DNA from 3 places in the Streptomyces sp. RPA4-2 genome. Region 3 is predicted to be linked to each of the others. Evidence: riboswitches for the same ligand, from Rfam matches in the RefSeq annotation. Region 3 holds a riboswitch; each other region holds the start of a gene.
The links. Region 3 has a riboswitch for thiamine pyrophosphate ahead of thiC (phosphomethylpyrimidine synthase ThiC). Riboswitches for the same ligand answer to the same signal wherever they lie in the genome.

Region 1 (4,696 bases), 1.8 Mb from region 3:
ACGCGTTGTTCGAGACGGTTTGGCGCACCGCCCACCCGCTCGAGCTGTCGGCTACCGGCACAGAAGCCGAAACCACCGTGGCGCTCGGCGCGGAAGATCCGACCGACCTCGACCGGAGGATCCTCGCGCTCCTGCTGGCCGGCCTGACCGATCAGACGACCGCTGCACAGCTGGGCCTGTCACAGCGCACGCTGCACCGACGCCTGCGCCACCTCATGGACATGGCCGGGGTCCGTACCCGGATGCAGCTCGGCGGTCACGCCGTCCGACACGGCTGGGCAGCGCCACCTGTGCCGAACTAGCAGGCGTCAGGAGGGTCCGACCGAGGACCGCGCCGGGCCGTCTCTGGGCGGTACCCGGGCCGTGCGAGGGCGACCGAAGCCGACAGGCGGTGCCCAGGGGTGACCGTCCCCACCCCGCTGCGGCCTGGGACGGTCGAGTTGATCTGCGACACTGGAAGGGTTATGCCGAAGCCCGGAGAACTCACATTCGTCGCCCCCCGCGGAGCCAAGAAGCCGCCGCGGCACCTTGCCGATCTCACGCCCGCCGAGCGTAAAGAGGCGGTTGCCGCGATCGGGGAGAAGCCGTTTCGCGCCAAGCAGCTCTCGCAGCACTACTTCGCGCGGTACGCGCACGACCCCGCGGAGTGGACGGACATCCCGGCCGCCGCGCGAGGCAAGCTCCAGGAAGCGCTGCTTCCCGAGCTGATGACCGTCGTGCGGCATCTGTCGACCGACCAGGACACCACGCGCAAGACCCTGTGGCGGCTCTTCGACGGCACGCTCGTCGAGTCCGTGCTGATGCGCTACCCGGACCGGGTGACCATGTGCATCAGCTCCCAGGCGGGGTGCGGGATGAACTGCCCGTTCTGCGCCACCGGCCAGGCCGGCCTCGACCGGAACCTGTCGACCGGCGAGATCGTGCACCAGATCGTGGACGGCATGCGGGCGCTGCGGGACGGGGAGATCCCCGGAGGCCCCGCGAGGCTGAGCAACATCGTCTTCATGGGTATGGGCGAGCCGCTGGCCAACTACAAGCGGGTCGTGGGCGCCATCCGCGCGCTCACCGACCCCGAGCCGGACGGCGTCGGACTCTCCCAGCGCGGCATCACCGTGTCGACGGTCGGACTGGTCCCGGCCATCCACCGGCTCTCCGACGAGGGCTTCAAGTGCCGCCTCGCCATCTCCCTGCACGCACCGGACGACGAGCTGCGCGACACCCTCGTCCCCGTGAACACGCGGTGGAAGGTGCGGGAGGTGCTCGACGCGGGCTGGGAGTACGCGGCCAAGTCGGGGCGCCGGCTCTCCATCGAGTACGCCCTCATCCGGGACATCAACGACCAGGCGTGGCGCGGTGACCGGCTCGGGCGGCTGCTCAGGGGCAAGCCCGTGCACGTCAACCTCATCCCGCTGAACCCGACCCCGGGCTCGAAGTGGACCGCCTCGCGGCCCGAGGACGAGAAGGCGTTCGTCGAGGCCATCGCGGCCCACGGCGTGCCGGTCACCGTCCGGGACACCCGGGGCCAGGAGATCGACGGGGCGTGCGGCCAGCTCGCGGCGACCGAGCGGTAGTCTGACCCGGCACGTACATTTTCATATTCCGACATCTTCATATTCCGACAGGGGAGCGCCACAGCGCTGAGAGTGCGGCAGCCGGGGCACCGGTGGGCCGCAGACCCTCTGAACCTCGCCCAGGTCATTCTGGGTAGGAAGTTCGGGCATCACTCAAGCTGTTGCGCCCTGCCCGGGAACCGCCGAGTTCCCGGGCAGGGCCGCGTCTCTTCCTGGTCACCCCAGGAGGAATTCAGTGAGCACCAAAGCGAGCACCAAGAGGCGGACGGCCGCGGCCGTGGTCGTCGCGCTGGGCCTCGTCACGCTGTCCGCGTGCGGCTCGTCCGGCTCCGGCGACAAGGCCGCCGGCTCCCGGACCGTGACCCTCGTCAGCCACGACTCCTTCGCCTACTCCAAGAGCGTGCTGCACGCCTTCGAGCAGGAGTCGGGCTACAAGGTCAGGATCCTCAAGGACGGAGACGCCGGCCAGGCCGTCAACAAGGCCATCCTGACCAAGGACAACCCGCAGGGCGACGTCTTCTTCGGCGTCGACAACACCCTGCTCTCCCGCGCGCTCGACAACGGGCTGTTCCAGCCGTACGAGCCCAAGGGCTCCGACCAGATCGTCCAGCGCTACCGGGTCGACGAGGACAAGCACCGGGTCACGCCCATCGACTCCGGCGACATCTGCGTCAACTACGACAAGGCCTACTTCAGCAAGCACCGGCTGGCGCCGCCCACCTCCTTCGACGACCTGGTCAAGCCCGCGTACAAGAACCTGCTCGTCACCGAGAACGCGTCCACGTCCTCGCCCGGCCTCGGTTTCCTGCTCGGGACCGCCGCGAAGTACGGGGACGCCGGGTGGCAGGGCTACTGGAAGAAGCTCAAGGCCAACGGCGTGAAGGTGGTCGACGGCTGGGAGCAGGCCTACAACGACGAGTTCTCGGGGTCCGCGGGCGGCAAGAAGGCCAAGGCCGACCGGCCGCTGGTCGTCTCGTACGCCTCCTCCCCGCCCGCCGAGGTGATCTACGCCGACCCGAAACCGAAGACCGCGCCGACCGGGGTCGCCGGCGGCACCTGCTTCCGCCAGGTCGAGTACGCGGGGCTGCTGAGCAACGCGAAGAACACGAAGGGCGGCAAGGCGCTCCTCGACTTCCTGATCAGCTTCAGGTTCCAGCAGGACATGCCCCTGAACATGTTCGTGTACCCGGTCCGCGAGACCGCCAAGGTGCCCGAGGTGTTCGTGAAGTTCGGCCCGCAGGCCGAGCACCCGGAGACCCTGGCCCCGGCCGAGATCGCCAAGAACCGTGACCAGTGGGTCAAGTCGTGGACCTCGCTCGTACTGAAGTAGGCGAGGCGGCGCCCAGGAGGCGCGGGAGCGCGACGCGGCTGTGGCTCATGGCCCTGCCGGTCGTGTTCTTCGGCGTCTTCTTCGCCTACCCCGTCGCGGCGATCGTGGCCCGCGGTCTCAAGGCCGACGGGGTCTGGCGGCTCGGACGCATCGGTGAGGTGCTCGGCCGGTCCGACATCCGGCACGTGCTGTGGTTCACCACCTGGCAGGCGCTCGCCTCGACAGCGCTCACACTGCTGATCGCGCTCCCCGGCGCGTATGTCTTCGCGCGCTTCGACTTCCGGGGCAAGCAGGTGCTGCGCGCGGTGGTGACCGTCCCGTTCGTGCTGCCCACCGTCGTCGTCGGTACGGCGTTCCTGGCGCTGATCGGCCGCGGCGGACTGCTGGACGGCCTGTGGGGCGTCCGGCTCGACACCACCGTCTGGGCGATCCTGCTCGCGCACGTCTTCTTCAACTACGCGGTGGTCGTCCGTACGGTCGGCGGGCTCTGGTCGCAGCTCGACCCGCGCCAGGAGGAGGCCGCGCGCATGCTCGGCGCCTCCCGGTTCGCGGCCTGGCGCACGGTGACGCTCCCGGCCCTGAGCCCGGCCGTCGCCGCCGCGGCGCTCATGGTCTTCCTCTTCACCTTCACCTCGTTCGGGGTGGTCCAGATCCTCGGCGGGCCGACCTTCTCCACCCTTGAGGTGGAGATCTACCGGCAGACCTCGGAGATCTTCGACCTCGCGACGGCGGCGGTGCTGACGATCATCCAGTTCGTGGCCGTCGGCGCGATCCTCGCCGTCCACGCGGGGACCGTACGCCGCCGGGAGACCGCCCTGCGTCTGGTGGCCCCGGAGACGACCGCCCGCCGGCCGCGCGGGGCCGGGCAGTGGGCGCTGCTCACGGGAGTGGTCGCGAGCATCGCGGTCCTGCTCGTGCTGCCCCTCGGAGTCCTGGTCCAGCGGTCCCTGGACACCCCCGGGGGCTTCGGATTCGGCTACTACAGGGCGCTGGCCTCCGACGACGGCGGCATCTTCCTGGTGGCCCCGATCGAGGCGATCGGCAACTCGCTGGAGTACGCCCTCGCCGCCACCGCGATCGCCGTGGTCATCGGAGGTCTGGCGGCCGCCGCGCTCACCGGCCGCGCCGGTCGTCTCGTGCGGGGGTTCGACGCACTGCTGATGCTGCCGCTCGGTGTGTCCGCCGTGACCGTCGGTTTCGGGTTCCTGATCGCGCTGGACGAGCCGCCGCTCGACCTCAGGAGCAGCTGGATCCTGGTGCCGCTCGCGCAGGCGCTGGTGGGTGTCCCCTTCGTCGTACGGACGATGCTGCCCGTGCTGCGGGCCGTGGACGGACGGCTGCGGGAGGCGGCGTCGGTGCTCGGGGCCTCACCGTGGCGGGTGTGGCGGGAGGTCGACCTGCCGATGGTGCGGAGGGCGCTGCTGATCGCGGCGGGGTTCGCCTTCGCCGTGTCGCTCGGCGAGTTCGGGGCGACGGTCTTCATCGCGCGCCCCGACAACCCGACGCTGCCGGTCGCGGTCGCACGGCTGCTCGGGCGCGCCGGTGACCTCAACTACGGGCAGGCGATGGCACTTTCGACGACCTTGATGGTGGTGTGCGCGGTGGCGCTGCTGCTGTTGGAGCGTATGCGGACCGACCGGACAGGGGAGTTCTGATGGCGAGGCTCGTCACGAAGGCGACGTCTGGGACGACGGGTGCGGGTGCGGGTGCGGGTCCGGGGGCGGCGGCGCCGGAGGTCCTGCTCGGCGTCGAGGCGGCGACCGTACGCTTCGGTGACCGGCCGGTGCTGGACGCC
Region 2 (4,696 bases), 2.0 Mb from region 3:
ACCGCGTGGGCGACGTCCGCCCGGTCGTTGACCGCGAGGAGCTTGCCGTGGCGGGCGCAGGCGTCCGCGAAGACCTGGAGGTGCTCCAGTTCCTCGGCCGCCTCCATGCCCTTGTCGCGCAGCTGCACGATGTCGACGCCACTCGCCAGGACGGCGTCCAGGAACTCGGCGAGGTCGCCCTGGCGCGTGCGCGCGTCCGTGCAGAGGTAGACGCGGGCGTCGGCGAGGCGGGCGGCGTTCTCGGGCATGCGTGGGTCCCCCGTGGTGCTGCGGTGCGTACGGACCACGGCGGCCGGGGTGGCCCGGGGCCGGCCGTGGTCCGTACGCCGGACGTGTTGTCGGATCAGACGGCGAGCGCCTGGGCGCGACGCTTCACCTCCGTGCCGCGATTCTCGCTCAGCGCCTGCGCGGGGGTGCCGGGCAGGGTCGAGTCGGGGGTGAAGAGCCACTCGAGCATCTCTTCGTCGGTGAAGCCGTCGTCCCGCAGGAGCGTCAGGGTGCCGGTGAGGCCCTTGACGACCTTGTCCTCGTCGATGAAAGCGGCGGGGACGTGCAGCGCGCGGTTCTCACCACGGCGTACGGCGATCAGCTGGCCTTCCTTGACCAACTGCCGGACGCGGGTCACCTCGACGCCGAACTGTTCGGCGATGTCGGGGAGGGTGAGCCAGGCGGGGACGAGAGCATCGATCTTTGCGTCAATCTCGGTCACGGGACAAGCCTGCCATCCCGGACTGACACTCGGTACCCGAGCGCCACCCGTCCCGCGTCAGAAGCGCGTGAATCTTGCGGAATTCCGCCGAATTCCGGCGCGGTGGAGCGTGCGCGGGCCACGCGGCGAGCGGGCCCGGCGGGTTTGCTCGCCCGACCGTCCGCCGCCCGGTTGCCTGGCCGCCTGGCCGCCCGGCGGCCATCGGGCGAGCGGCCCGGCGCAATTCCTCGCCCCGGCCGCCCGGCCGCCACCCGGTGAGGGAGCCCACCGGACCGGGTCCGCCCCCAGGCCGCCCGAACGGAGGCCTCGGTGCCCGCCTAGCCCATGGCGTCCTTCAGCGGACGTGACGGATCCGACAGGATCTCCGGGGCCAGCGGCATGCCCGCCTCGATCAGGCGGCGGCCCTGGGCCAGATCGCGGGGGCGGCCCACCGCCAGGAGCGCGACCAGTCGGGAGTCGCGCAGCCAGCAGACCGTCCAGGCGGCGCCCGAGGAGTCGCCGCGCCAGACGGTCGTGTCGGCGGGCGCGTGGTGGCCGACGTACTGGACGAAACGGCCGAACTGCTCGGACCAGAAGTACGGAACCGGGTCGTACGCCACCGGGGCCTCGCCGATGATGTTCGCCGCCACCGTGCGCGGTCCCTGCAGGGCGTTGTCCCAGTGGTGGACGAGAAGGCGCTCCTCGTACCGGCCCGAGGGGAAGGAGGCGCAGTCGCCGACCGCGTAGACGTCCGGCACGGAGGTGCGCAGGTGGCTGTCGGCCACGACCTCGCGGTGGGCTCCGAGCTCGATGCCGGAGCCGGCCAGCCAGGCGGTGGCGGGCCGGGCGCCGATGCCGACTACCACGGCGCCCGCGGGCACCCGGGACCCGTCGTCGAGCACCACGGCACCGGGCTCGACGCGCTCCACGCGCGCGTGGGTGCGCAGCGAGGCCCCGCTGTCCGCGTACCAGGCGGCCATCGGCGCGGCCACCTCGGCGGGAAGCGCCCCGGCCAGCGGCCGGTCGGCGGCCTCGACGACCGTCACCGCGCACCCGGCCTTGCGCGCCGCCGTGGCGAACTCGGCGCCGATCCAGCCCGCCCCGACCACCACGATGTCGTGCTGCCGGGCGAGCACGGGGCGCAGCCGTTCGGCGTCGTCCAGGGTGCGCAGGAGATGGACGCCGGGCATGCCCTCCGCGCCGGGGAGCTGGATCGGTTCCGCGCCGGTCGCCAGGACCAGGAGGTCGTAGGGCACCGGTCCCGTGGCGGTGTCCAGCTCGTGGTCCCCGGGGCGCAGGCCCAGCGCTTCGCAGCCGAGCCTCAGTTCGATGCCCAGTGCCTCGAAGTCGATGTCGAAGGCGGAGTGCTCGGCCTTTCCGAGCAGCACCGCCTTGGACAACGGCGGCCGGTCGTACGGCTGGTGCGGCTCGGCGCCGATCAGTGTCACGCCGCCGGTGAATCCCTGTTCGCGCAGGGCGACCGCGGTCTGCACGCCGGCCATGCCCGCGCCCGCGATGACGACCCGGCGTGCCGTAGGCCCCTGCTTCTGCGCCTGCGTCTGCTCGCTCACCTGATCACCATAGACACCTGACAATCCGTCAGTCAGCGGACGTGCTCGGTGACCTGTTCCACAATGCGACCCGGTGTCGGCGGGTCCGTCCGGCGCGTGCGGCCTGTGCGGGGTGTTCAGGGTGTTCGATCTGCCGGATCTGCCCGATCGGTACCACCACGTTCGTCCCGCCCGCCCGCCCACGGCTCCCCTCCCCGCTCTCCTCCAGCCGCAGCCGGACAAGGCCGTCGGGCGCCTGGGCGATGGACGGAGGCTCCCTTACTGAGGCATACGGCGGCGAGCTAGGGTGGTCGACGTAGAGCACTCGCGGGAGCCCGGACGCACCGGGCTGAGAGGGAGGCTGGCGGCCTCCGACCGTACGAACCTGATCCGGGTCATGCCGGCGAAGGGAGGGGCTGGACGCCCATGTCGCGTACACCGGCGGAGAGGTCCGTCACGTCCGACGTCCTGGTGGTGGGGGGCGGGATCATCGGCCTGGTCACGGCCTGGCGGGCCGCTCAGCGCGGGTTCACCACGACGGTCGTGGACCCGGAACCCGGCGGCGGGGCCGCGCAGGTCGCCGCCGGGATGCTCGCCGCCGTCACCGAACTGCATTACGGCGAGCAGACCCTGCTGGGCCTGAACCTCGCCTCCGCCCGCCGCTATCCGGACTTCGTCGCCGAGCTCACCGAGGCGACGGGCCAGGATCTCGGCTACCGCCGGTGCGGCACGCTGGCCGTCGCCCTGGACTCCGACGACCGCGCCCATCTGCGGGAACTGCATGCCCTGCAGATCCGCTCGGGGCTCGAATCGGAGTGGCTCAGCGGCCGTGAGTGCCGCCGGCTGGAGCCGATGCTCGCGCCCGGTGTCCGTGGTGGTCTGCGCGTCGACGGCGACCATCAGATCGACCCGCGCCGCCTCGCGAAGGGCCTGGTCACGGCGTGCGAGCGAGCCGGAGTGGTGTTCCACCGGACCTGGGCGGAGCGGCTGACGGTGGTCCGGGAGCGGGCCACCGGGGTCGTCACCGCGGGCGGCGACGGGCTGGCGGCGGCGCAGGTGGTACTGGCCGCGGGCAGCCTCAGCGGGAGGCTCGAGGGCGTGCCCGACTTCGTGAGGCCGCCCGTGCGCCCGGTGAAGGGGCAGGTGCTGCGGCTGACCGTGCCGAAGCGGTACGCGCCCTTCCTGAGCCGCACCGTGCGGGCCGTGGTCCGTGGCAGCCACGTCTATCTGGTGCCGCGCGAGAGCGGCGAACTCGTCGTCGGCGCGACCAGCGAGGAGCTGGGCTGGGACACCACGGTGACCGCGGGCGGCGTGTACGAGCTGCTGCGCGACGCCCATGAGCTGGTGCCCGGGATCACCGAACTGCCGCTCACCGAGACCCGGGCCGGACTGCGCCCCGGCTCGCCCGACAACGCTCCGCTGCTCGGCCCGACCGGGCTCGACGGACTGCTGCTGGCCACCGGCCACCACCGCAACGGCGTCCTGCTCACTCCCGTCACCGGGGACGTCATGGCGCACGTCCTCGCCTCGGGGGAGCTCCCCGAGGAAGCGCGTCCCTTCACTCCCCACCGGTTCAGCCCGACACGCACGGAGCAACCCGTATGAACATCCTCGTCAACGGCGAGCGCCGGCTCGTCGCCGCGGGCACCGCCCTCGACACGCTCGTCGCCACCCTCACGGCGGCGCCCTCCGGCGTCGCCGCCGCGCTCAACGAGACCGTCGTCCCGCGCACCCAGTGGTCCGCCACGTCCCTGCGCGAGGGAGACCGTGTCGAAGTCCTCACCGCTGTCCAAGGAGGCTGACCCATGGCCGACGATCCGTTCGTCCTCGGAGGTACGTCCTACTCGTCCCGGCTGATCATGGGTACGGGAGGTGCGCCCAGCCTCACCGTGCTGGAACGGTCGCTCGTGGCGTCCGGGACGGAGCTGACGACGGTCGCGATGCGCCGGGTGGATCCCGCGGCGCACGGCTCCGTCCTGTCCGTGCTCGCCCGGCTCGGCATCCGGGTGCTGCCGAACACCGCGGGCTGCTTCACCGCGGGCGAGGCCGTGCTGACCGCGCGGCTCGCCCGGGAGGCGCTCGGCACCGACCTGGTCAAACTGGAGGTCATCGCCGACGAGCGCACCCTGCTTCCCGACCCGATCGAACTGCTCGACGCCGCGGAGACACTGGTCGACGACGGATTCACGGTGCTGCCGTACACGAACGACGACCCCGTGCTCGCGCGGAAGCTGGAGGACGTCGGGTGCGCGGCGGTCATGCCGCTCGGCTCGCCCATCGGGTCCGGCCTGGGGATCCGCAACCCGCACAACTTCGAGCTGATCGTGGAGCACGCGCGCGTGCCGGTGATCCTCGACGCGGGGGCCGGTACGGCGTCGGACGCGGCGCTGGCGATGGAGCTGGGGTGCGCCGGTGTGATGCTCGCCTCGGCCGTCACCCGTGCGCAGGAACCGGTGCT
Region 3 (4,696 bases):
GGTCCCCGGGCCCCCACGGGCTCCCGTACGGGCGCCACGGGCCCTGTGGCCGTCGTGGAGAGGCCCGGAGTCCCGGTGCGGTCCGCGGAGACCACCAGGGCCGCCAGCGCGGTGGTGACCGGGACCGAGGCGACCAGGCCGATCGAGCCGACCAGGGTGCGCACGATCTCCTCGGCGACCAGTTCACTGTTGGCGACCGCGCCGACGCTGCTCTGCGCGATCGAGAAGAGCAACAGCAGCGGCAGCGCGGCTCCCGCGTACGCCAGGACGAGCGTGTTGACGACCGACGCGATGTGGTCGCGGCCGATCCGGATGCCCGCTCGGTACAGGCCGCGCCGGCCCATGGTGGGATTGGCCTCGTGCAGCTCCCAGACCGCCGAGGTCTGCGTCACCGTCACATCGTCGAGCACACCGAGCGAACCGATGATCACGCCCGCGAGCAGCAGACCACTCATGTCGATGGAGGGATACAGGCCGTGGATCAGACCGGTGTTGTCGTCGGTGTTGCCGGTCAGGGCGGCCCAGCCGATGAACACCGAGCCGAGCACACCGATCAGGATCAGCGAGAGCAGTGTGCCGAGCACGGCCACCGAGGTACGGGCCGACAGGCCGTGGCACATGTAGAGCGCGATCAGCATGATGGCGCTCGCCCCGACCACCGCCACGACCAACGGATTCGCCCCCTCCAGGATGGCGGGCAGGATGAAGAACGTCAGGATGAGGAAACTGACGGCCAACGCGATCAGCGCCATGAGCCCACGCATCCGGCCGACCACCACGACGGCCAGTGCGAAGATCCCGGCGAGGAGCGCCATCGGGAACTTCCGGTTCACGTCGGTGACCGAGTACTGCAGATCCTTGGGCGCCGAGGGCTCGTACGCGACCACGACCTTCTCGCCCTGGTGCAACTGCCGTGACTGGTCGGGCTGGACGATCTCCGTGAACGTGCGCCCCTTGTCCTTACCGGTGTCCACCCGGATCGTCGCCTTCTTGCACTCGCCCGTCGCCTGCCGCTGGGCGGAGGAACCCTCGGCGGTGGAGGTGTCGCCGGTCGGGGTGTCCCCCGAGGCGTTCACCGCCTTGCAGTCCACCTGGACGACCTGGGTGACCGTGGCCTGCTGGCTCTGCCGGTCGAAGCCGACACCCGTGCGTTCGTGTGACGGGGCGCCGCCGGGCCAGAGCACCACGAGACCCACAACGACCGCCGCGGCGAAGGGAATCAGCACGGCCGCGATGACCTTGCGCAGATGCTTGGAGACGGGCGCGGCGGGGCCATGACTGTGGCTGTGCGAGTGCCCCGGCGCGGGAAGGGTGTCCGGTCCGTGCCCGCGCCCCTCCCCCGGTCCGTGCCCGCCGCCCGATCCGTGCCCGCCGCCCAGTCCGTGCCCGGCACCGGGTCCGTGCCCGTTGCCACCATCCGGCCCGTGGGCGTGCCCGCGGCCGTTTCCGGAGCCCTGTCCGTGCCCGTGCCCCTGCCCATGGCCGTCGCCGGGACCGGAGCCGCGCCGCGGCTCGGACGGCGGGAACGGGGGCTGCTGCATCGTGGTCACCGACCGATCATCGCAAGAACGGCGAGGGCCCTCTGTTCACCGCGCCAGACATGACGCTAGCGTGGAAGCACCTTTGCACACGCGGGAGCTCGGAGCACCGGGCTGAGAGGGCGCTGACCTCTGTCTCAGCGATGTTTCACATGAAACATCGGCGGACGGAAGCCGCTGCGTCGACCGCTGAACCTGTTACCGGGTAATGCCGGCGTAGGGAGTAGGTCTCATGACCAACAAGGACGTACGCACGCCTGCCTCCAGCCAGACGGACGAGCCGTCGGCCGCGTCCCTGGGCGAAGAGCTCAGGGGGACCGGGCAGTCCATCGGGTGGCACAAGGCATACGTCGGGGGTTCGCGCCCCGACCTGCGGGTGCCGGTCCGTCAGGTGCACCTCACCAACGGGCAGTCCGTCACGCTGTACGACACCTCCGGCCCGTACACCGATCCGACCGTCGACACGGACGTACGCAGGGGACTCGCTCCGTTGCGTGAGCACTGGATCGTCGCGAGGGGCGACACCGAGGAGTACGCGGGCCGTCCGGTCCGCCCCGAGGACGACGGGATCAAGCACACCTCGCCGCGCGGGGGCCTCCGCAACCTCGACGCGGTCTTCCCGGGCCGGCCGCGTCAGCCGCGTCGGGGCCGCCCCGGAGAGGCGGTCACCCAGCTCGGGTACGCCCGCCGCGGCGAGATCACCCCCGAGATGGAGTTCGTCGCGGTCCGCGAGAACGTCGACCCCGAGGTCGTCCGCGAGGAGATCGCCGCCGGCCGCGCGGTGCTGCCCGCGAACGTCAACCACCCGGAGATCGAGCCGATGATCATCGGCAAGCGGTTCCTGGTGAAGGTCAACGCCAACATCGGCAACTCCGCGGTGACCTCCTCGATCGAGGAGGAGGTCGAGAAGATGACCTGGGCGACCCGCTGGGGCGCCGACACGGTCATGGACCTGTCCACCGGCCGCAACATCCACACCACGCGGGAATGGGTCCTGCGCAACTCCCCCGTTCCCATCGGCACGGTGCCCCTCTACCAGGCACTGGAGAAGGTCGACGGCCGCGCCGAGGAGCTGACCTGGGAGATCTACAAGGACACGGTCATCGAACAGGCCGAGCAGGGTGTGGACTACATGACGGTCCACGCGGGCGTGCGGCTGCCGTACGTACCGCTCACCGCGAACCGCAAGACCGGCATCGTCTCGCGCGGCGGTTCGATCATGGCGGCCTGGTGCCTGGCACACCACAGGGAGTCGTTCCTCTACGAGAACTTCGAGGAACTCTGCGAGATCCTCGCCGCCTACGACGTCACGTACTCGCTCGGCGACGGGCTACGGCCCGGTTCGATCGCGGACGCCAACGATGCCGCGCAGTTCGCCGAGTTGAGGACGCTCGGGGAACTCAACACGATCGCGAAGCGTTTCCAGGTACAGACGATGATCGAAGGCCCGGGACATGTCCCGATGCACAAGATCAAGGAGAACATCGACCTTCAGCAGGAGATCTGCGATGAAGCTCCGTTCTATACGCTCGGCCCGCTGACCACGGACGTCGCGCCGGCGTACGACCACATCACCTCCGGCATCGGTGCCGCGATGATCGCCTGGTGGGGCACGGCCATGCTCTGCTACGTCACGCCCAAGGAGCACCTGGGCCTGCCCAACCGTGACGACGTCAAGACCGGCGTCATTACCTACAAGATCGCCGCCCACGCGGCCGACCTCGCCAAGGGACACCCAGGCGCGCAGGAATGGGACGACGCGCTGTCCGACGCCCGCTTCGAATTCCGCTGGGAGGACCAGTTCAACCTGGCCCTCGACCCCGACACGGCACGTGAGTTCCACGACGAGACACTGCCGGCCGAGCCCGCCAAGACAGCGCATTTCTGCTCCATGTGCGGCCCGAAGTTCTGCAGCATGAAGATCAGCCAGAGCATCGCGGAGCAGTTCGGTGGTTCCGCGGCCGAGGGGGCTTCGCCCGAGGAGATCGCCGAGGGGATGCTCCAGAAGTCGAAGGAGTTCGCGGCGAGCGGGAACCGGGTGTACCTGCCGTTGGCGGACTGACGCACCGACGCTCCGGAGAAGTGGTGCTCAGGGTCCGGCGCACCCTGAGCACCGCTTCCCGAAAGGCCGCGGAGGAATCGGCACCACCCGTCGGGCCGGCATGTCACGGGAGTTCCCCCCTGCGGACGGCCGGGTTCCGTCGGCAGACTGAGCCCATGACATCGACATCCATGAGCAAGGGCGCCAACCTTCCGGTGGCCGTCGGGGCCGTACGGGCCGTGCTCGGCTGGACGGGGGGTCCCGGCGCGCCGGACGCGGACGCCTCGGCCCTGCTGCTCGGTGCGGACGGTCGGGTCCGGGACGACGGGGACTTCGTCTTCTACAACCAGCCACGGCACGCCTCCGGTGCCGTACGCCACCTGGGGAAGCGGCGGGACGCCGGTGCCACGACCGACACGGTCGAGGTGGACCTGCGCTCGCTGGAACCGGAGATCGAGCGGGTCGTGCTGGGCGCCTCGGCCGACGGCGGCACCTTCGGTCAGCTGTCCGGGCTGACACTGCGGCTGCTCGACGCCGGGACGCGGCGGGAGTTCGCGCGCTTCGAGATGGAGGCCACGACGGAGACGGCGTTCATCGGCGGCGAGTTGTACCGGCGCGGCGGAGAGTGGAAGTTCCGGGCGATCGGACAGGGGTACGCGTCCGGACTCGCGGGTCTGGCCACCGACTTCGGCATCAGCGTGGACGAGGAGCCCGGCCTCCCCGCCTCGGCGCCGGGGACGCCGCCCGTGGGTGTGCCCGCCGCCGCGCCTGCCCCGCCGACCCCTCAGGCTCCTCCGGCACCCCGGACTCCCCCAGTACCCCCAGTACCCCCAGTACCTCCGGCACCTCCGGCACCACAGGTACCCCCGGCCTCCGCGTCGCGTTCGAGCAAGGGGGAGGAGCGGCTGCCCGTGGACATGCGCAAGCGGCTCTCCCTGCGCAAGGAGCAGGTGGCGGTCAGCCTGCGCAAGCACGGAGCGGAGGGTGTCACGGCGCGTGTGGTGCTGATCCTGGACGCGTCCGGGTCCATGTCCTTCCTCTACGCGAAGGGCGTCGTGGCCGATGTGGTGGAGCGGATGGCCGCCGTGGCCGCGCAGTTGGACGACGACGGCGCGAT

Region 1: linked by a shared signal. The riboswitch ahead of HEP85_RS28460 (thiamine ABC transporter substrate binding subunit) and the one ahead of thiC (phosphomethylpyrimidine synthase ThiC) in region 3 are both predicted to bind thiamine pyrophosphate.
Region 2: linked by a shared signal. The riboswitch ahead of thiO (glycine oxidase ThiO) and the one ahead of thiC (phosphomethylpyrimidine synthase ThiC) in region 3 are both predicted to bind thiamine pyrophosphate.

What each region holds. Positions count from the first base shown of each region.
Region 1 covers NZ_CP050975.2:6,473,496-6,478,191, forward strand. Annotated here, with positions in the region: gene HEP85_RS28450 (helix-turn-helix domain-containing protein) at 1-302, shown strand, start outside; gene rlmN (23S rRNA (adenine(2503)-C(2))-methyltransferase RlmN) at 465-1,571, shown strand; TPP riboswitch at 1,611-1,729, shown strand; gene HEP85_RS28460 (thiamine ABC transporter substrate binding subunit) at 1,807-2,901, shown strand; gene HEP85_RS28465 (iron ABC transporter permease) at 2,877-4,556, shown strand; gene HEP85_RS28470 (ABC transporter ATP-binding protein) at 4,556-4,696, shown strand, end outside.
Region 2 covers NZ_CP050975.2:2,706,103-2,710,798, forward strand. Annotated here, with positions in the region: gene thiE (thiamine phosphate synthase) at 1-248, opposite strand, end outside; gene HEP85_RS11605 (Rv2175c family DNA-binding protein) at 344-709, opposite strand; gene HEP85_RS11610 (NAD(P)/FAD-dependent oxidoreductase) at 1,027-2,259, opposite strand; TPP riboswitch at 2,556-2,667, shown strand; gene thiO (glycine oxidase ThiO) at 2,665-3,843, shown strand; gene thiS (sulfur carrier protein ThiS) at 3,840-4,040, shown strand; gene HEP85_RS11625 (thiazole synthase) at 4,044-4,696, shown strand, end outside.
Region 3 covers NZ_CP050975.2:4,690,033-4,694,728, reverse strand. Annotated here, with positions in the region: gene HEP85_RS20440 (YibE/F family protein) at 1-1,550, opposite strand, end outside; TPP riboswitch at 1,622-1,778, shown strand; gene thiC (phosphomethylpyrimidine synthase ThiC) at 1,771-3,600, shown strand; gene HEP85_RS20430 (VWA domain-containing protein) at 3,756-4,696, shown strand, end outside.